Regions from separate parts of the Roseateles microcysteis genome, predicted to be linked through region 3. Evidence: predicted binding sites of a transcription regulator. Region 3 holds the regulator's gene; each other region holds the start of a gene.
The links. Region 3 encodes sigma-54, which starts transcription at its own class of promoters, with help from an activator protein. Its sites were predicted from a motif close to TGGCANGNAANCTGCTTT; they were not measured.
Positions count from the first base shown of each region.

Region 1: the regulator sigma-54 is predicted to act here: its motif matches at 3,656-3,673, upstream of V3596_RS18425 (ANTAR domain-containing response regulator).
Region 2: the regulator sigma-54 is predicted to act here: its motif matches at 2,277-2,294, upstream of V3596_RS10645 (TorF family putative porin).

Region 1 is NZ_JBAJMV010000006.1:381,567-388,297, reverse strand. It holds gene V3596_RS18445 (TRAP transporter substrate-binding protein) at 1-762, shown strand, start outside; gene V3596_RS18440 (TRAP transporter small permease) at 832-1,383, shown strand; gene V3596_RS18435 (TRAP transporter large permease) at 1,401-2,681, shown strand; gene V3596_RS18430 (FKBP-type peptidyl-prolyl cis-trans isomerase) at 3,177-3,581, shown strand; gene V3596_RS18425 (ANTAR domain-containing response regulator) at 3,708-4,316, shown strand; gene V3596_RS18420 (CmpA/NrtA family ABC transporter substrate-binding protein) at 4,595-5,812, shown strand; gene ntrB (nitrate ABC transporter permease) at 5,823-6,722, shown strand; gene V3596_RS18410 (ABC transporter ATP-binding protein) at 6,727-6,731, shown strand, end outside.
Region 2 is NZ_JBAJMV010000003.1:358,719-365,449, forward strand. It holds gene V3596_RS10635 (spermine/spermidine synthase domain-containing protein) at 1-1,460, opposite strand, end outside; gene V3596_RS10640 (fused MFS/spermidine synthase) at 1,457-2,068, opposite strand; gene V3596_RS10645 (TorF family putative porin) at 2,355-3,080, shown strand; gene glnK (P-II family nitrogen regulator) at 3,119-3,457, shown strand; gene amt (ammonium transporter) at 3,486-5,009, shown strand; gene gshA (glutamate--cysteine ligase) at 5,186-6,481, shown strand; gene V3596_RS10665 (hypothetical protein) at 6,493-6,731, opposite strand, start outside.
Region 3 is NZ_JBAJMV010000007.1:239,933-246,663, reverse strand. It holds gene V3596_RS19765 (TonB-dependent receptor) at 1-2,577, opposite strand, end outside; gene V3596_RS19760 (RNA polymerase factor sigma-54) at 3,022-4,521, opposite strand; gene lptB (LPS export ABC transporter ATP-binding protein) at 4,542-5,321, opposite strand; gene lptA (lipopolysaccharide transport periplasmic protein LptA) at 5,318-5,950, opposite strand; gene V3596_RS19745 (thiol:disulfide interchange protein DsbA/DsbL) at 6,021-6,683, opposite strand.

The DNA of each region.
Region 1 (6,731 bases), on a different contig from region 3:
GGCTCGGTGCAAATGCTGGCGCCCTCGCTCTCGAAGTTCGGTCCGCTGGGTGTCAAGGAATATGAGGTCTTCGACCTGCCCTTCATCTTCAAGGACACCGAGGCCTTCCGCGCCGTGACCGAGGGCAAGGTCGGTGCCGACCTGTTCAAGAAGCTGGAGAGCAAGGGCATCACCGGTCTCGCCTACTGGGACAACGGTGCCACCCACATGACGGCCAACAAGCCGCTGAAGAACGTGGCCGACTTCAAGGGCCTGAAGATGCGCATCCAGTCCAGCAAGGTGCTTGACGCGCAGATGCGCTCGCTCGGCTCGATCCCGCAGGTGATGGCCTTCAGCGAGCTCTACCAGGCGTTGCAGACCGGCGTGGTGGACGGTACCGAGAGCACGCCGTCCAACATCTACACGCAGAAGGTCTTCGAGGTGCAGAAGCACATGACGCTGTCCGGCCATGGCCACCTGGCCTATGCCGTCGTCGTGAACAAGAAGTTCTGGGACGGCCTGCCGGCCGAGCTGCGCAGCCAGCTCGAGGGCGCCATGAAGGACGCCACCACCTACGCCAACGCCATCGCCGCCACCGAGAACGCCACGGCACTCGACAAGATCAAGGCCAGCGGCAAGACAGCCATCTACACGCCCACGGCCGCCGAGCTCAACGAGATGAAGAAGGCCACCTCGGTGGTGCACAAGGAGATGGAAGCGCGCGTGGGCAAGCAGATGATTGCCGATACCTACAAGGCCGCCGGCTACTCGCTGAGCAAGTAAGCCATTGTTCCGAACGCGGCGCCACACTGGTGCCGCTCTCGCACCTGCCCCCCCTCTCTGGGAGCTTCCATGCTCAACCGCATCCTCAACCACCTCGAGGAATGGCTGATCGCCTTCCTGATCGGTGGTGCCACGCTGGTGATCTTCGCCGCCGTGGTGCACCGCTACCTCTCCGGCGTGCCCTACATCCAGGACTACACGATCCAGATCAACATGAGCTGGGCGCAGGAGCTGTGCATCTTCATGTTTGTCTGGATGGCCAAGTTCGGCGCCGCCTATGGCGTGCGCACCGGCATCCACGTGGGCGTGGACGTGATCCTGCGCAAGCTCAAGGGCCGTGCGCACAAGGCACTGGTCCTCGTGGGCCTGCTGGCCGGCGCGCTGTTCACCGGCACGGTGGCGGCCATGGGCGCCAACTTCGTCTGGCACATGTCCGAGACCGAGCAGACCTCGGCCGACCTCGAGGTGCCGATGTGGTGGGTCTATCTCTGTGTGCCGCTGGGCTCGTCTCTGATGAGCTTCCGCTTCCTGCAGGTGGCCTGGAGCTTCCTGAAGACCGGCGAGCTGCCCCACCATGACCACGGCCATGTCGAAGGCCTGGACGATGCCGGTCCGGCCTGAGCAAGGAGCACGACACCATGAACGCCTCCATCATCTTCGTGCTGCTGATCCTGCTGATGCTGACCGGCATGCCGATCAGCATCTCGCTCGGGCTCACCGTCCTGACCTTCCTCTTCACCATGACCGAGGTGCCGATCCAGTCGGTCGCCTTGAAGCTGTTCACCGGCATCGAGAAGTTCGAGATCATGGCGATCCCGTTCTTCATCCTGGCCGGCAACTTCCTGACCCACGGCGGCGTGGCGCGGCGGATGATCCGCTTCGCCACCAGCATGATCGGCCACTGGAACGGGGGCTTGGGCCTCGCCGGCGTGATGGCCTGCGCGCTGTTCGCCGCGGTGTCGGGCTCCTCGCCCGCCACCGTGGTGGCCATCGGTTCGGTGATCCTGCCGGCCATGGTCAAGCAGGGATTCCCCAACCGTTTCGGCGCGGGCATCCTGACTACCTCGGGGTCGCTGGGCATCCTGATCCCGCCGTCCATCGTGATGGTGATGTACTCGGTCTCGACCAACACCTCGGTCGGCTCGCTGTTCATTGCCGGCGTCGTGCCGGGCCTCTTGCTGGCGATCTGCCTCGGCTTCACCACCTGGTTCATCGCCCGCAAGAACAACTACCCGCGCATGCCCAAGGCCTCGTGGGCCGAGCGCTGGAAGGCCTTCCGCGAAAGCGTCTGGGGCCTGTTGCTGATCGTCATCGTGATGGGCGGCATCTACACCGGCATCTTCACGCCGACGGAAGCGGCGGCCATGTCGGCGGTCTATGCCTTCGTGATTGCCACCTTCGTCTACAAGGACATGTCCCTGAAGCGCCTGCCCAAGGTACTGCTGGACTCGGCCAGCATGAGCGCGATGCTGCTCTACATCATCACGAACGCGGTGCTGTTCAGCTTCCTGATGACCAGCGAGAACATCCCGCAGGCCATGGCCGACTGGATGATCGGCCAGGGCTTCGGTCCCATCGCTTTCCTGCTGGTCTGCAACATCCTGCTGCTCTTGGCCGGCAACGTGATGGAGCCCAGCTCCATCGTGCTGATTCTTGCGCCCATCCTGTTCCCGGTGGCGATGAAGCTCGGCATCGACCCGGTGCACTTCGGCATCCTGATCGTGGTGAACATGGAAGTGGGCATGTGCCACCCGCCGGTGGGCCTGAACCTTTATGTGGCCTCGGGTATCACCAAGATGGGCATCTCGGAACTGACCGTGGCCGTCTGGCCCTGGCTGCTCACGATGCTGATCTTCCTGGGCGTGGTGACCTATGTGCCTCAGATCTCGCTGTGGCTGCCGCAGCTGCTCCTGAAATAGGACCAAGGCACTTGCAATAGGGGCTCGCCACGGCGAGCCCTTTTTTCTGCTGAATCGCCGAATTCCTGGGATGTCCCTTGACGGCACATTGCCGTCTTTCATGATGGCTCGAAGATCAGGCCGCTTGGGCACTCTGTTGCGTTCGTGTCCTCCGGCCTTCGGCCTCCTCCTCTACCTCACTCCACAGAGCGCCCAACCGTCCTGATCCGCACCGCCCGTCGCCTGTGTCGAGGCACATGCCCAGTGTGGCCGGAGCAGGACGGCAGTGGGTTTCCCGAAGCGAGGTAAAGGAGGAGGACCTGGCGCGGCCAGGGCCGGGGGACACGAGCGCAGGGGAACCCGCTGGCGGCCTGATCTTCGACCAACCGAGGAACAAGAAAACGAACGGCAGCTACGTGCCTGCATGAGTCTCCCCCTCAGATCGGCGATGAGCCATTTTTTGCATGCGCGCGCGATGCGATGATCCGGCTCCATCGAAAACCCTGGATGAATTCCATGCGCAAGCTGCTCGCCTTGATTCCCCTCGCGCTGTGCCTGTCGCCGGCCTTGGCCGCCGAACCCATCACCACCGCCTCGGGCCTGGTCTACACCGAAGTCGTGGCCGGCACCGGCGCGAAGCCGACGCAGAACGACAAGGTCAAGGTGCACTACGTCGGCCGCTTTCTCGACGGCCGCGAGTTCGACAGTTCGGTCGCCCGCGGCGAGCCGATGGACCTGCCGCTCAACCGCGTGATCCGTTGCTGGACCGAAGGCGTGCAGTTGATGAAGGTCGGCGGCAAGGCCAAGTTCTATTGCCCGGCCGCCCTGGCCTATGGCGAACGCGGTGCCGGTGGCGGCGCCATTCCGCCCAACACGCCGCTGACCTTCGAGATCGAGCTGCTGGGCATCGTCAAGCCCTGAGCACGGCGGGTCGCCTCGGGGATGGCCATGGAGCGATGGGCTGTGACCTTGATTGATTGCTGAGGCCCGCTTGCGGGCATGGAAGTTGCGTCAAGCCCTGCAACCCTTGTCCCGTAACAACCCCCCTTGAGCGACTCCCTTTCCCTGGCCCAGGGCCTGCGCGTCCTGCTGATCGATGACGGTGCCCACCGCGGCGCGCTGATCAGCGACGAGCTGGCGCGCCTGGGCTGCGAGGTGGTGGGCGTGGTGGAGCAGGCCACGCTGATCCATGACTGCGTGCTGCGCTTGAAGCCCGATGTGGTGATCGTCGACAGTGAATCGCCCACCCGCGACACGGTAGAGATGCTTGCCACGGTTTCGGAGACGATGCCGCGCCCGGTGGTGATGTTTTCCGAGGACGGCGGCGACGACCCGATGCGCCGCGCCCTGAAGGCGGGCGTCAGCGCCTATGTGGTGGCCGGCCTGCGCGCCGAGCGCCTGGCGCCGGTGCTGCAGGTGGCGATTGCCCGTTTCGAGCAAGACCTGGCGCTGCGCCAGGAGCTGGGCAAGGCGCAGGCGCAATTGGCCAGCCGCAAGAGCGTGGAGAAGGCCAAGGGCATCCTGATGAGCGAGCTGGGCCTGGATGAGGACGCGGCCTACAAGCGTCTGCGCAAGCTCGCGATGGACCGCGGTGAGGCGTTGGCCGCCGTGGCAGAGCGGGTCATCGACGCGCATTCCCTTTTGCGCCCGTGTTGATGTTGCATTGCACCAATCTGGCGCAGCGATGCCGGCAAACAGTGCGCGGCCGGTGCGTGCACCGGCCAAATCTCCCGGAATAACGCTGGCACGCTTTCTGCTGAAGTGAAGTCGTCGGGCCCGCAACGGCGTGGGCCCTTCTGGAATCGAACAAGGACAAAGGCGTCCGACCGATGGAGACACGCGAGTGGTCTCCTGGTCGCGACGCCTTTGTCCTTTTCTGCTTGGAGATCTCGATGAGCCATACGACTGGAAAGAAGCTGCACAAGGAGGGTTTGATGAGCGAGGAACGCCGCACATTGCTGGCCGGCGCTGCCGGTGCCGCCATGAGTGCCATGAGCCCCATGGCCTGGGCCGCCGGCTCGGACAAGCCCGAGAAGGAGGAGGTGCGCATCGGCTTCATCCCCCTGACCGACTGCGCCTCCATCGTGATGGCCTCGGTGCTGGGCTTCGACAAGAAGTACGGCATCAAGATCATCCCGACCAAGGAAGCCTCGTGGGCTGGTGTGCGTGACAAGCTGGTCAACGGCGAGCTGGACATGGCGCACGTGCTTTACGGCCTGATCTACGGCGTGCACCTCGGCGTCAGCGGGCCGAAGAAGGACATGGCCGTGCTGATGACCCTGAACAACAACGGCCAGGCCATCACGCTGTCGAAGAAGCTGGCGGACAAGGGCGCCGTGGATGGCGCCTCGCTCGCCAAGCTGATGAGCACCGAGAAGCGCGAGTACACCTTCGCGCAGACCTTCCCGACCGGCACGCATGCGATGTGGCTGTACTACTGGCTGGCCAGTGTCGGCATCAATCCGATCAAGGACGCCAAGGTCATCACCGTGCCGCCGCCGCAGATGGTGGCAAACATGCGCGTGGGCAATATGGACGGCTACTGCGTCGGCGAGCCCTGGGGCCACCGCGCCATCATGGACGGCATCGGCATCACCGCCGTGACCACGCAGGACATCTGGAAGGACCATCCCGAGAAGGTGCTGGGCACGACCGGCGAGTTCGCGAAGAAGTATCCGAACACCGCGCGCGCCGTGATCATGGCCGTGCTGGAGGCCAGCCGCTGGATCGATGCCGGCCTGCAGAACAAGCTGAAGATGGCCGACACCATCGCCGACAAGTCCTATGTCAATACCAGCGCCGACGCGATCAACCAGCGCATCCTCGGCCGCTACCAGAACGGCCTGGGCAAGACCTGGGACGACCCGAACCACATGAAGTTCTTCAACGACGGTGCGGTGAACTTCCCCTACCTGTCGGACGGCATGTGGTTCCTGACCCAGCACAAGCGCTGGGGCCTGATCAAGGACCATCCCGATTACCTGGGCGTGGCCAAGCAGATCAATCAGATCGAGCTCTACAAGCAGGCCGCATCGCAGCTGAAGGTCAGCGTGCCCAAGGACGCCCTGCGCGCCAGCAAGCTGATCGACGGCGTGACCTGGGACGGCAAGGAACCCGCCAAGTACGCCGATTCGTTCAAGGTCAAGGCTTGAGGAGCACAACATGGTCTCCGCAGTCTTTCATTCGCCGCGCGAAGTGATCAGCGAGGAGCCAGCCGCCGTGGCAGCCAAGCCTCGCGAGCCCTTGGCTGTCGTCGCCAAGCCGCAGCCCAAGGCGCGCGCTCCGCTGGACTGGCGCGCCTTCTGGATGCGCGTGCTGCCGCCCATCCTCGGCCTGGCCTTGCTGGTCGGCGTGTGGGGACTGCTGACGCAAAAGGGCGGCAGCTTTCCCACGCCCGTTCAAACCTTCGATGCCGCCGTCAAGCTGTTTGCCGACCCCTTCTACAGCAAGGGCCCGAACGATCAGGGCATAGGCTGGAACATCCTGTTCTCGCTGCAGCGCGTGGCCATGGGCTTCGGCCTCGCTGCCCTGGTGGGCATCCCGCTGGGCTTCATCATCGGCCGCTTCGAGTTCGCGAACCGCATGGTCTCGCCCTTGATCAGCCTCCTGAAGCCGGTGTCGCCGCTGGCCTGGCTGCCCATCGGCCTGCTGGTGTTCAAGAGCGCCAATCCGGCCGCGATCTGGACCATCTTCATCTGCTCGATCTGGCCGATGGTCGTCAACACCGCCGTGGGCGTGCAGCGCGTGCCGCAGGACTACCTGAACGTGGCCCGCGTCTTGAACCTCAGCGAATGGAAGGTCATCACGCGCATCCTGTTCCCGGCCGTCCTGCCCTACCTGCTGACGGGTGTGCGCCTGTCCGTCGGCACGGCCTGGCTGGTGATCGTGGCGGCCGAGATGCTGACCGGCGGCGTGGGCATCGGCTTCTGGGTCTGGGACGAGTGGAACAACCTGAACGTCCAGCACATCATCATCGCCATCTTCGTGATCGGCATCGTGGGCCTGGCCTTGGAGCAACTCCTGATGCTCGTGGCCCAGCGCTTCTCCTTCAGCGAGGACTGACCCCATGAG
Region 2 (6,731 bases), on a different contig from region 3:
GCGTTGGCCTGAAGGTACTCCGCTGCCGGCTGCAGGGGTTCATTCAAGAGCTTCCAGGCCACGTGAGGCTTGGTGAACAAGGCTTCGCCAAAGCTTGGCTTACCGCCGGTGCGGCAGGCACGCAGGACGGCCTCTGCATCGGGCCGGCGTTGCAGCGCAGCGGCGCTCATGTAGGCGAAGTTGCCGTAGCGGATGACGTGCGGAAATACGGCCAGCGCCGTGGCATACGCATCGCGACTGCTGGTGGTGTTCATGGCCGCAACGCCACCGGGCGCCAGATGCCTGCCCAGCTCGCTCAGGTACTCGTGCGACAGCAGGAGCGTCGTGTACGCGCGCCAGTGGAAGGTGGTGTTCTGGAAAATCAGGTCGTACTGCGCCTGCGGATGCGCTCGCAGCCAGCGCCGGCCATCGTCGATGTGCAGGCGCACGCGTGGGTCGCTCAGGAGCGGCGCCACCGCCGGATAGCGCGAGATCATTTCGCGGTAGCCCGGGTTGATCTCCACCACGTCAACCTGCTCGACACCTGGAAAGCCCAGGATGACCTCGGTCCAGGCCCCGGTGGACAGGCCGATCACGAGCACCCGGCGAGGCTTGTTGTGCAGCAGCGCCATCAGGTAGGCACGGTCCAGTCCGTTCGAGTTCTGTGCCATGTCGACATTGATGCGGCCGTCATAGGCGTTGCCACCATAGGTGGTGTCGCTGTCGTCGCCGTGGGTGACATGCAGGATGCCGTGCTTGTTCTGGATCAGGTGCGCCAAGGGTGCGTCGCCCTGCCAGGGCTCGGCGACCTTGTCGATGACGACCAGGGGGTGCACGACCAGGACCAGGCCCAGCGCCAGCAACGCCGCCGGCATGGCGAACCAGCTGACGCGCCGCTGCGGCGTTGCAGCGAGCGTCAACAAGCCCAGCAGCGCCGTCGCGCCACACACCAGCGCCCAGACGCTCTCGACCCGCAGCACATCCAGCAGCCAGAAGCCGGTGATCAGGGGGCCAAGTGCCGAGCCCATGACATTGGCCAGATAGACACGCGACACCGAGCGACCGAGGTCAGCTTCGGCCGTCGCGGAGCCGAGGTGATGGACGATGGGGAACAGAACGCCCTTGGCGCCTGCGGTCACCGCGATCATCAACACCAGGCCGGCCAGGCGAATTGGCGAATTGCCAAGCAACGGCGCCATCAGTTGCAGGGCGACCAGGTCCAGCGCCGCGGCCCAGCACAGCGCCCGTGCCGCCGAAGCCAGCACGGCTGGACTGTTCGCACAGATGCGCCGCCCGACGACGGCACCAATGGAGATGCCCAGCAGAAAGGCCGCCAGCACGATGGCGAAGGCCTGGGGTCGCCCCTGCTGCCCGAAGGAGAGCAGCCGGACCCAGAGGATTTCCTGGCTCAGCGACAGCAGACCGACGCTGAAGGACAAGGCCAGGGCCAGACGGCGCAGCCCGGTTTGGTTCTCGTTCATGCCGCGGCCCTCCCGCGCAGAGCGCTGGCAACGATCAGGCTTGCTACGGCATTGAGCGCGGCCGCCAGCCAGACGGCCTGACGCAGGTCCAGCCAATACAGCAGGAAGAAGCCAATGGCCAGCGCGCCAGTGGCCGCGCCCAGGGTGTTGATGAAATACAGCGTGCCCGTGGACACGCCCACATTGCCCGAGCTCCGCCAGGCATGAGCGACCAGCATTGGCAGCGTCGCGCCCATGCAGACGGTGGGCAAGAGGAGCAGGGCAAAGCTCAGGGCCGCCGCCGCCGGCCTCGACAGCCCGGCGAACAGGGCTGCGCAAGCCTGCAGCAGGTCCACGCTGACCAGGCCATAGGCCGCGATCGCGCCCTCGAACAGGCAAAAGGCCAGGAGGATGCGGGCCGGCCAGCGATCAGCCAGCGCACCTCCCAGCAGGGCACCGAGACCCAGGCCCAGCATGAAGGTCGAGACCACGATGGTCACCGACTCGATGTCGACCCCGATCACCACGAAGAGCAGGCGTTGCCAGGCCAGTTGGTAGACCAGCGCCGCAAAGCCGGAGAGGAAGAAGGCGGTGGCCACCCGCAAGGTGGCACGAGATCGCTGGCTCAAGAATGACCTCCGGATGTTCGTATCGCGGCCGATGCTAACCCGGCGCAAGCCCTTGCCGTCCCGACCCCATCCGCACGCTTGTGGGGCGCGCACCAGACTGGCGCAAGCGGCGCAAATGAGCCATTGTGGTGCACCGCGACCACCCGATACGGCACGTGAGCCCTGCCTTCCCCGGGGGCACAGCCCCTGGAACGGACCAAACCGGTGCTGGCACGGAAGCTGCAAGAGCTGGCTTGAAATCCTGTTTGCCATCCTGACCCATTCCCCCAATCAAGGAGTCCTGCGAATGAAGCAACAACTTGCCACCCTGGCCCTGGCCCTTTCCGCTGCACTGCCCGCTTTTGCCCAGGAAGCAGCCGCACCGGTCGATCCCTTGTCCTTCAATGTCAGTGTCACCACCGACTACCGCTACCGCGGCATTTCGCAGACCCGCCTGAAGCCGGCCCTGCAGGGCGGCGCCGATTACGCTTCGCCGAGCGGCTTCTACATCGGCGCCTGGGGCTCCACGATCAAGTGGATCAAGGACGCGGGCGGCGATGCCCCGGCCGAAGTCGACGTCTACGCCGGCTACAAGACCGAAGTCTCCAAGGACCTGCTGCTGGACGTCGGCGTGCTGCAGTACTACTACAGCAAGAACAAGCTGAACCCCAGCGCCAACACGCTGGAGCTCTACGGTGCCCTGACCGCCGGCCCGGTCACGGGCAAGCTGTCGTACAGCACCAGCAATCTGTTCGGCTTCGCCGACAGCAAGGGCAGCCTCTACCTCGACCTGAGCGCCAGCTTCGACCTCGGCGACGGCCTGATGCTCACCCCGCACCTGGGCCGCCAGGAAGTGCGTCACAACAAGACGTACAGCTACACCGACTACAGCCTCGCCCTGTCCAAGGACTTCAGCGGCCTGGTGGTCTCGGGCGCCGTCATCGGCACCGATACCGACGCCTATGTCGGCGGCCCCTCGTCCAAGAACCTGGGCAAGGCCGGCCTGGTCCTGTCGCTCAAGAAGAGCTTCTGAAGAAACAAGCGCACGTCGCACGCACGGAGTAACCCACCATGAAACTGATCACCGCCGTCATCAAGCCCTTCAAGCTTGACGAAGTGCGCGAAGCCCTCAGCGCCATCGGCGTGCAGGGCCTGACCGTCACCGAGGTCAAGGGCTTCGGCCGCCAGAAAGGCCATACCGAGCTGTACCGCGGCGCCGAATACGTCGTCGATTTCCTGCCCAAGGTGAAGATCGAAGCGGCGGTGGCCGACGACGTGGTGGAGCAGGTGATCGAGGCCATCGAGTCCTCGGCCCGCACCGGCAAGATCGGCGACGGCAAGATCTTTGTCTCGCCGCTGGACCAGGTCGTGCGCATCCGTACCGGCGAGACCGGCACGGACGCTCTTTGACAACAAGAAGCCTGTTGGAGAACAAACGATGAAGAAACTTCTCGCCTCCCTGGCCCTGGCCGCTGCGGTCTTCGCGCCCGCCGCCTGGGCCCAGGATCAGGCCGCTTCGGCTCCCGTGGCTGCTTCGGCAGTCGTTGCTGCTGCTGACGCGGCATCTGCAGCCGCACCGGCCGCCTCGGCTCCCGCTGAAGCGGCTTCGGCCGCCGCACCGGCACCCGTGCCCAACAAGGGCGACACCGGCTGGATGCTGCTCTCGACCCTGCTCGTCATCCTGATGACGGTGCCGGGCCTGGCGCTGTTCTATGGCGGCCTGGTCCGCAGCAAGAACATGCTGTCGGTGCTGATGCAGGTGATGGTCGCGTTCTCGCTGATCGTCGTGCTGTGGGTGCTCTACGGCTACAGCTTCGCGTTCACCGAGGGCAACCAGTTCATCGGCGGCACCGACCGGCTGTTCATGAAGGGCCTCTGGGACAACGTCGCCGGCACCTTCGCCACTGGCGCCACCTTCAGCAAGGGTGTGCCGATGTACGAGATGGTGTTCGCCGCCTTCCAGGCCACCTTCGCCGGCATCACGGCCTGCCTGATCGTCGGTGCCTTCGCCGAACGCATCAAGTTCTCGGCCGCCCTGCTCTTCCTGGCCCTGTGGTTCACCTTCAGCTACCTGCCGATTGCCCACATGGTCTGGTTCTGGGCGGGCCCGGACGCCTACACCAGCGCCGCCGTGGTCGATGAGATGAACGCCAAGGCCGGCATGATCTGGCAATGGGGCGCGCTGGACTTCGCCGGCGGCACGGTGGTGCACATCAACGCCGCTGTGGCTGGCCTGGTGGGCGCCTTCATGATCGGCAAGCGCGTCGGCTACGGCAAGGAGGCGTTCACGCCTCACAGCCTGACGCTGACCATGGTCGGTGCCTCGCTGCTGTGGGTGGGCTGGTTCGGCTTCAACGCCGGCTCGGCACTGGAAGCCAACGGCTTCGCTGCCCTGGCCTTCATCAACACCTTCGCTGCCACGGCTGCCGCCGTGCTGGCCTGGTGCATCGGTGAAGCGCTGATGAAGGGCAAGGCTTCGATGCTGGGTGCAGCCTCGGGTGCAGTGGCTGGCCTGGTGGCGATCACGCCGGCAGCCGGCAACGTCGGCATCGGTGGTGGCCTGGTCATCGGCTTCGTCGCCGGCTTCGCCTGCCTGTGGGGTGTCACCGGCCTGAAGAAGGTGATCGGTGCCGACGACTCGCTGGACGTGTTCGGCGTGCACGGTGTCGGCGGCATCGTCGGCGCCCTGCTCACCGGCGTGTTCAACTCGCCCGCCCTGGGAGGCCCGAGCGCCGTCGGCGACTGGGTCACGGTGGCCATGATCGCCCCGGACGCCTACAGCATCGGCGCCCAGGTGCTGACGCAAGCCAAGGCCGTCGGCGTGACCATTGTCTGGTCCGGCGTGGTCTCCGTGATCGCCTACAAGATCGTCGACCTGGTGCTGGGCCTGCGGGTCAGCGAGGAAGACGAACGCGAAGGCCTGGACATCACCTCGCACGGCGAGACGGCCTATCACAAATGATCTACACGCAAGCCCGCCAAAGGGCTTGAGACCGCTCAAGAGCCGCCTTCGGGCGGCTCTTTTCATTGCGCAATCGGATCGCCCCGCCAGACCCGGGCCTTGATTCCCTGACTTGCGCCCCTATCTGCGCCAGTCCCTAGAATGAGCCGACACCCAGCTCCAAGAAGCCGCACGCCATGGTTCCCCACCTCATCACCGCTCTGAATGGTCCGATCAACGAGCTGGAGCAGCGCATCCTGGAGTCGATGCCGGCCATCGAACGATGGTTCCGCCTGGAATGGATGGAACACACGCCGCCCTTCTACACCTCGGTGGACGTGCGCAATGCCGGCTTCAAGCTGGCACCGGTGGACACCAATCTCTATCCCGGCGGCTTCAACAACCTGACGCCCGAGATGCTGCCGCTGGCCGTACAGGCGGCAATGGCAGCCATCGAAAAGATCTGCCCCGAGGCCAAGAACCTCCTGCTGGTGCCTGAAAAGCACACGCGCAACACCTTCTACCTGAGCAATGTCGCCACCCTGGTCCGCATCTTCACGCAGGCCGGCCTGAACGTGCGCCTGGGCACGCTGGACGAAACCATCACCGAGCCGACGCCGCTCAACCTGGCCGACGGCACGACGCTGACGGTCGAGCCGCTGATCCGCAACCGCGGCCGCGTGATGCTCAAGGACTTCGATCCTTGCACCGTGCTGCTGAACAACGACCTCTCGGCCGGCATTCCCAGCGTGCTGGAGAACCTGCACGAGCAATACCTGCTGCCGCCGCTGCATGCCGGCTGGGCCGTGCGCCGCAAGACCAAGCATTTCGCCGCCTACAGCAATGTGGCCAAGAAGTTCGCCAAGCTGCTGGGCATGGACCCGTGGCTGATCGACCCGATGTTTGCCGGCGCCGGTGAGCTGAATTTCGCCGACGGCACCGGCATCGAGGCCCTGCAGTCGCAGACCGACGCGCTGCTCACCAAGATCCGCCGCAAGTACAAGGAATACGGCATCCAGGACAAGCCCTTCGTCATCGTCAAGGCCGATGCCGGCACCTACGGCATGGGCATCATGACCGTGCGCGACGCCAAGGACCTGGAAGCGCTGAACCGCAAGGCCCGCAACAAGATGAGCGTGATCAAGGACGGCCAGGAGGTCTCCGAGGTCATCATCCAGGAAGGCGTGCCGACCAATGAACGCGTGAACGATGCCGTGGCCGAGCCGGTTGTCTACATGATGGACCGTTACGTCGTGGGCGGCTTCTACCGCGTGCATGCCGAGCGCGGCGTCGACGAGAACCTGAACGCCCCCGGTGCCAGCTTCGTGCCCCTGGCTTTTGCCGAGAGCTCGCAACTGCCCAAGCCCGGCGAGAAACCGGGCGTCAGTGCGCCCAACCGCTTCTATATGTACGGCGTGATCGCCCGCCTGGCCATGCTGGCGGCCAGCTACGAACTCGAGGTCACCGACCCCGAGGCCGAGATCTACGCCTGAGCCGCTTCAGCTCAGGACTGAAGCTTGAGCACATGGGTCGTGCGGGCCTCGTTCTTGCCGACCGTGCCCGAACCCTGGTTGCGTGATTCGCTCTTGAGCAGCACCAGGCGGTCGGCCTGCAAGCCGTAGTGATGCTCGTCTTCGCTTTGCTGCTCGAAACTGAAGACCAGGAAGGCACGGCCTGATACCGACTCCCGGGTCTTGGCCGCCAGCGGCAGGCCTTGCGGGCCGACCCACAGCTCCAGCGTGG
Region 3 (6,731 bases):
GCCGAAGGGCAGCTTCCAGTCGGTGAAGGGCACGCGGTCCAGCTCGAAGTCCGTCATCAGGTAGGCGGCATTGGCCTTCTCCTGGAAGCGCGAGAACGGCTGCTCGTAGGCCTTGCCATCGCTGGCCTTGCAGGTCACCACGCAGTTGAGGTTGATCGGGATGCCGGCACCCTGGAACAGCTTGTCCACATCGATCTGGTTCCAGCCATTGATCAGCGTCGGCGAGCGGCCGCTGGCGCCGGCATAGAACTGGCCGGCCGGTGCCACCGACAGCACGTTCTGCACGAGCGCCTGGTACTGGGCCTGGGTCATCACGGTCTGGCCGTTCTGCGGCGTGGCCGGGTTGGTGCTCGGGTTGAAGCCGTAGGCGCAGGGCTGGCCGCCCACGGCGAGCGAGCCGGCGGTGTTCTCGCAGCCGACGATGGAGCTGCGCACATTGACCGTCGGCAGGTAGATGCCGGCCACATAGCCGGGCTGGCCGAAGGTGCCCAGCGGCTCCTGGATCGTGGCACCGCCCAGGCCCCAGAACTTGCCCGAGGTGTTGCGCAGGTTGATGCCGCCCTGCACCGAGTTCAGGAAGGGCAGCTTGTCCTGCAGGTCATAGGTGAGGTCGAGCTTGCCGGTCTTCTCCGAGGTCTCGCTCTTGAAGATGCGGCTGATCAGGACATTGGTCGTCGGGGTGACCAGCGGCTTCTGGGCCGCGGTGTAGGCCGGCACGGCCACGGTGTTGGTCGCCGAGACCGGCACGGCTGCGCTGGCCAGTTGCGGCGAGAGCACGGCGTACTTGGCGAAGTTCAGCTGGTCGTTGCTGCTGCCGGGTGGCAGCGCGAAGCTCCAGGAGCCATCGGGCTGCACGGCGAAGGTGGACTCGCCGTACTGATAGCCGAAGGACGCACGGCGGTCGTAGCGGAACATGCTCGAGTCGGCCTTGCCCCCCATGAAGACGGCCTTCAGGCGGCCGTTGCGGTACTCGCCACCGGTCTGCAGATACTTCGAATCCGTCTCGATCTTGCTGAAGATCATGTCGGTGTTGTAGTAGCTGTCGGTGGTGGTGTAGCTCGTCACGTGGTGCGAGTCATCCACCGTGTAGCCGGGCTTGATGTTCACCGTCGCGCCCTGGGCCAGCGGCGCACCGGCGCGGTAGCTGTAGGTCGTCGGCATCAGGGTGTAGGGGTAGGCCAGGCCGGTGCCCAGCGAGCGCACGCCAGCGGCCGAGTCGACGAAGGTGCCGGCCGTGTTGTAGGTCGGCGTGCCACCCACCGAGAAGTTGCCCACCACGTCGGCCACCTTGCGCTGGTTGGACGCGTACTTGCCGTAGATGTTCAATTCATCGCTGACCTTGAAATCCAGGCGGATGTCGCCGCCGTGGCGACGGTCGTCCTGGCCGCGCACATAGGAGCGGATCAGCGCCGGCGTGTAGTCGTTCCACTGGTTCAGGCAGCTCAGCTGTTCGTTGTTGCGCTGGTTGATGGCCAGCGTGCGCGCCGTGCTGCCGTTGATCGCGCTGGTCTGCGCCGTGGTGAGATTGGGGAAGGCAGTGAAGCAGTCGGCCTTGCTCTGCGCAGCGGCCGATTTGGTGATCAGCTCCAGCGGCGTGGCTGCATTGAAGGTGCCGCCGGCCGTCAGCGGCGAGGCCAGGAACGTGGCGTTGACCGTCGGGTCGGTCTTGGAGACCGTGGCCGGGTTGAAGGCAAAGGTCTTCTCCGGCGAGTTGTCGAAGTCCGCCTGGCGCAACAGGCCTTGCAGGCCGTTGACGCCGCCATTGCTCTGCTGATGGCTCTCGCTGTTGTAGTTGGACTTGTTCAGGTTGACCAGCACGCCCAGACGCTTGTCCAGGAACTTGTCGGCCAGCACCAGGTTCAGGTTGGGCGTGGTCTTCCTGTTCAGGGAGCTCTCGGTGGCGGCCACGCGCAGCGAGTAATAGGGCTTCTTGAAGTCCAGGCCGGTCCGCGTGTTGATGATGATGCTGCCGCCGAGCGAGCCTTCGGTCATCGCGGCGGTCGAACCCTTGACCACGTCCACGCTCTTGATCAGGTCCGACGAAAGCTCGCGGAACTCGACACCGCGGCCACCGCCACCACCCAGCAGGTCGGTGCCGCCACCAGCCTGCACGGCCTGGCCATCCATCTCCACACGCGTGAGATCGGCGCCGGTGCCGCGCACCGAGACGCTCACGCCTTCGCCGAAGTCGCCGCGGTCCAGCGCCACACCGGCAATGCGCGAGATCGCTTCGCCGATATTGCGGTCAGGGAAGGCACCGACGTCTTCCGCCACGACCGAGTCGGTGGCCGTGGCCGCGCGCTTCTTGCGGTCGATGCTGGACTGCTGCGAGAGCCGCGTGCCGATCACCAGCACCGAGCTCAGCTCGGCCGTGGCCTTCGCTGCCGGCTTCTTGTCATCCTTGCTGTCCTTGGCCTGTTCACCGCCTTGCGCCGCTTCGGCCGCGGGCTTGGCCGGCGCTACGGGCGTCGTGCTCGCTTGAGCCATCGCGGCCTCGCTGGCCATCAGCGTGAGGGCCATGGAAACGGCCAGGGCCAGGCCATCCGGCCGCAAGGCCAGTTTCGAAATCTTGTTCACAAGCTGTCTCCGTCACCGGGCTTGGCCGGCACTTTTTGTCATTGACTGGTGTTCACCGCAAGCGCCCCGAGGCTTCACGAGGCGGCGATCTACAAGCCTGCTTGCAAGGCCCGGATGAGGCCCGCCTGCGCTTGTGAGGAGTCCAGCTTATGAGGACGGGTCCGAATCGATGTATGACGCTTGTGCGTCGAACTATCGGAATTTTGAATAGCGGATGAATCGGCCGGGAGGCAAGGTTTCCGGTCACCCACTTTGCGGGTTATCCCGGGCGGATTCAGGGCGCATCAATCAACGCCTTGATCGTTTGTGCCGGCGCTGTTGCGGTGCGGCGACTGACGCGGCAAAGTCCTAGCAAGTCGCTGGGTCATGCGTTGGCAGCGCGCTGCGCGGCAGGCATTCAGGGCCCCGTTCAGACCCCCGCTCAGACCCCAGGTCAGAGTCGCGTCAAAGCGCCTTGCGCAGATTGGCCGGCGCAATTTTCAGCGCCTCGCGGTACTTGGCCACCGTGCGCCGCGCCACCTGGATGCCCTGCTCTTCCAGCATGTCGGACAAGGCGCTGTCGGACAGCGGCTTGTTGTTGTCTTCGGCGTCGACGAACTGCTTGATCAGCGCGCGCACCGCCGTGCTGGAGGCATTGCCGCCGGCATCGGTGTTGAGGCCGGACCCGAAGAAGTACTTCAGCTCGAAGGTGCCATGCGGCGTGGCCATGTACTTGGCCGTGGTCACGCGCGAGATGGTCGATTCATGCAGGCCCAGCTCGTCGGCTATTTCTCTGAGCACCAGCGGCTTCATCGCCAGCGCCCCATGCTGGAAGAAGCCCTTCTGCCGCTCGACGATGGCCTGCGAGACACGCAGGATGGTGTCGAAGCGCTGCTGGATGTTCTTGATGAACCAGCGCGCCTCCTGCAATTGGCCGCCCAGCGCGCTGTTGCTGATGCCGCCGCGCGTGGCGCGCAGCGCATTGGCATAGAGCTCGTTGATGCGCAGCTTGGGCGCGACCTCGGGGTTGAGCATCACACGGAATCCGCGGCCGCTCTTGCTGACGATCACGTCCGGCACCACGGCCGCCGCCTCGCCTGGCGCAAACGGCCGGCCCGGCTTGGGCTCCAGTGTCTGGATCAGCGTCTGCGCCTCGCGCAGCAGCTGTTCGTCGGCGCCGGTGAGTGCCATCAGCTTCTTGCTGTCGCGCCGGGCCAGCAGCTCCAGGTGGTTCTTGCAGATCAGGATGGCCACCACCTGCACCTGGCTGCGCGGCCGCGTGCGCAGTTGCAGGAGCAGGCATTCGGAGAGGTCCCGGGCGCCGACACCGGTGGGCTCCATGCTCTGCAGCCAGCGCAAGGCCACCTGCAGGCGTTCCAGCAATTCCTCGAGTGCCTCGGGGTCGTCTTCACCGGCGAGCGAGGCGGCGATCTCTTCCAGCGGGTCGGCCAGGTAGCCGTCGTCGTTCAGCGATTCGATCAGCACCAGGAGCGCGGCGCGGTCTTCGCTGCTGAAAGACATGCCGGCCATCTGCTGTTGCAGATGCTGCTGCAGGCTGATGGACGGCGCCTCGGTCTCGGGCCTTTCTCCGTCTTCGCTGCTGGAGCTGGCGCTGCCGGGCAGCTCGCGGATGCCGTCGAAGTCGTCGCCCTCGGTGCCGTTTTCCCAGTCTTCGCGCTCGGTGGTGCCGAAGTCCTCGGCCTTGATCTCGCTCGCGGCCTCACCATCGCCTGAAGGTGCCGAGTCGGGTTCGTCGGACGCGTTGCCGCGGACTTCGCTGAGCTCGGGTGCGGTGACCGCGCTGCCGAATTCCTCGTCGGTCTCGAGCAGCGGGTTCTGCGCCAGCATCTGCTCCACTTCCTGGTGCAGCTCCAGTGTGGAGAGCTGCAGCAGCCGGATCGACTGCTGCAACTGGGGCGTCAGCGCCAGATGCTGACTGAGCCGTACCTGCAGGGTGGGTTTCATCTCAGCGCAGCCCCAGCAGCCTACATTTTGAAGTGTTCGCCGAGGTACACCTTGCGCACGTCGGCGTTGGCCACCAGCTCGTCGGGCGTGCCTTCGGCCAGCACCTCGCCCTCGCTGATGATGTAGGCGCGGTCGCAGATGCCCAGGGTCTCGCGCACGTTGTGATCGGTGATCAGCACACCGATGCCGCGCGCCTTCAGGAAGCCGATGATGCGTTGGATCTCGAGCACGGCGATCGGGTCCACGCCGGCAAAAGGCTCGTCCAGGAGGATGAAGCGCGGCTGCGTGGCCAAGGCGCGGGCAATCTCGACCCGGCGGCGCTCGCCGCCCGAGAGCGCGGGTGCCGGGCTGTCGCGCAGCTTCTCGATCGAGAGCTCGTGCAGGAGGCTGTCCAGCATCTCGTTGATGCGGGTCTTGGTCCAGGGCTTGCCGTTCTCGTCCTGCTGCAGCTCCAGCACGGCGCGGATGTTTTCCTCGACGGTGAGCTTGCGGAAGATCGAAGCCTCCTGCGGCAGATAGGACAGCCCGAGGCGCGAGCGGCGGTGGATGGGCAGGCGCTCCAGCGCCTCGCCATCGAGCCGGATCTCGCCGGCGTCCGCCCGCACCAGGCCGACGATCATGTAGAAACTGGTGGTCTTGCCGGCACCGTTGGGACCCAGGAGGCCCACGACTTCACCGCTGTCCACGGCCAGGTGCACGTTCTTGACCACGCGACGCACGCCGTAGGTCTTCTGCAGTCCGTCGGCCTCAAGCCGGCTCGGGCGGTCCGGTGCCGCCGCTGCGCTGTCGATGCCGCTCATGAGGGCTTGCGAGGCGTGGTTTGCAGCGTGGTGCTGGGCTGCAGTTGGGTAGGTGCGCTGCTGGCGGACGGCAATGCCTCGGGCGCACTGGCTGCGCGCGGCATCAACACCATGCGGCCGCGGCCGTTGGGGCTGCGCTCGACATTGCCGCCGCTGGTCTTGAAGAGTTCGCTGCGGTTGTCATAGGCGATCTCGCCACCGGTGGTCTCCCCGGTGACGAGGCCGTTGCGCAGTTGGCGAAGCACCGCATTGCCGACGAAGCGGACGGTTTCCTTGCGGCTGTCGTATTCGATCTGGTCGGCCCTGCCTTCGATCACCTCGCCCGGCGTGTCACGGCCCTGGCTGAAGCTCACCTGCTTGTCGCCGTCCGAAGTGGCCGAGGCCTGGAAGAAGCCGTCGGGGGTTTCCTTGATCACCACCTTGCCGGCCTTCAGCAGCAGGCTGCCCTGGCTCAGGATCACGTTGCCGGTGAGCTCGGTCAGCTGGTTGGCGATCTCGACCCGACCGCCTTCGTCATAGCTGATGTTCATCGGCTTGTAGCGGTCGCCCTTTTCGGCGCCCGCCGGCGCAGCGGCCAGCAAGGCGAGGGCGCTCAGCAGCAGCGAGGAGGAAAGATGGGCAGGGCGCATGGTGGGTGGGCGGCACAAAACTTGCAGGCCATTCTAGGCCCAGCCCACCCCCGGGCCGCTGGCAATTACGTCACGGCTTTGAGCTGCGCGCGCGCTGGATCAGGCTGTTGGCGACCTGCAGCGCGCGCATGCCCTGTTCCTGTTCGGTCATGCCACGTTCGCCCACCATCGAGGGCGAGGTCCAGAAGCGGCCGCCGATGGCGATCGCCGGCACGCCGTCCATGTTGTAGGCCTCGAACAGCTTGTTGGCCTGCAACAGCTTGCTCTCGATGCCGAAGGAGTTGTACATCGCGGTGAACTTGGCGGTGTCCAGGCCCATCTTGGTGGCCAGCGCGATGATGGCCTTGTCGTCGTCCAGCTCCAGGCGCTGCTGGTGGAAGGCGGCGAAGACGCGCTGGTGGTATTCCTCGGCCTTGCCCAGGCCGTCAAGCGCGTAGAACAGCTTCTGGTGCGGCTTGATATTGGGGCGGAAGCCGACATGCACGCGGCGGAACACCACGTCGGGGGGCAGCTGCTTGACCCATTCCTGCAGCATCGGCTCCAGCGCATAGCAATGCGGGCAGCCGTACCAGAAGAACTCGGTGACCTCGATCTTGCCCGGCGTCGTGGGCAGCGGGCTGGCGAGGCGCTTGAAATGCTTGCCCTCGATGGGGCCGCCCTGTGCCTGGGCGAGGCCGGCGCTGCCAAGTGCAAGGGCCGAGAGTCCGAGAGCGGAGAAGTCGCGACGATTCATGAATCAGCTACCTGTGAACTGCGAATAGGGGGTGCAACGGCCGGGATC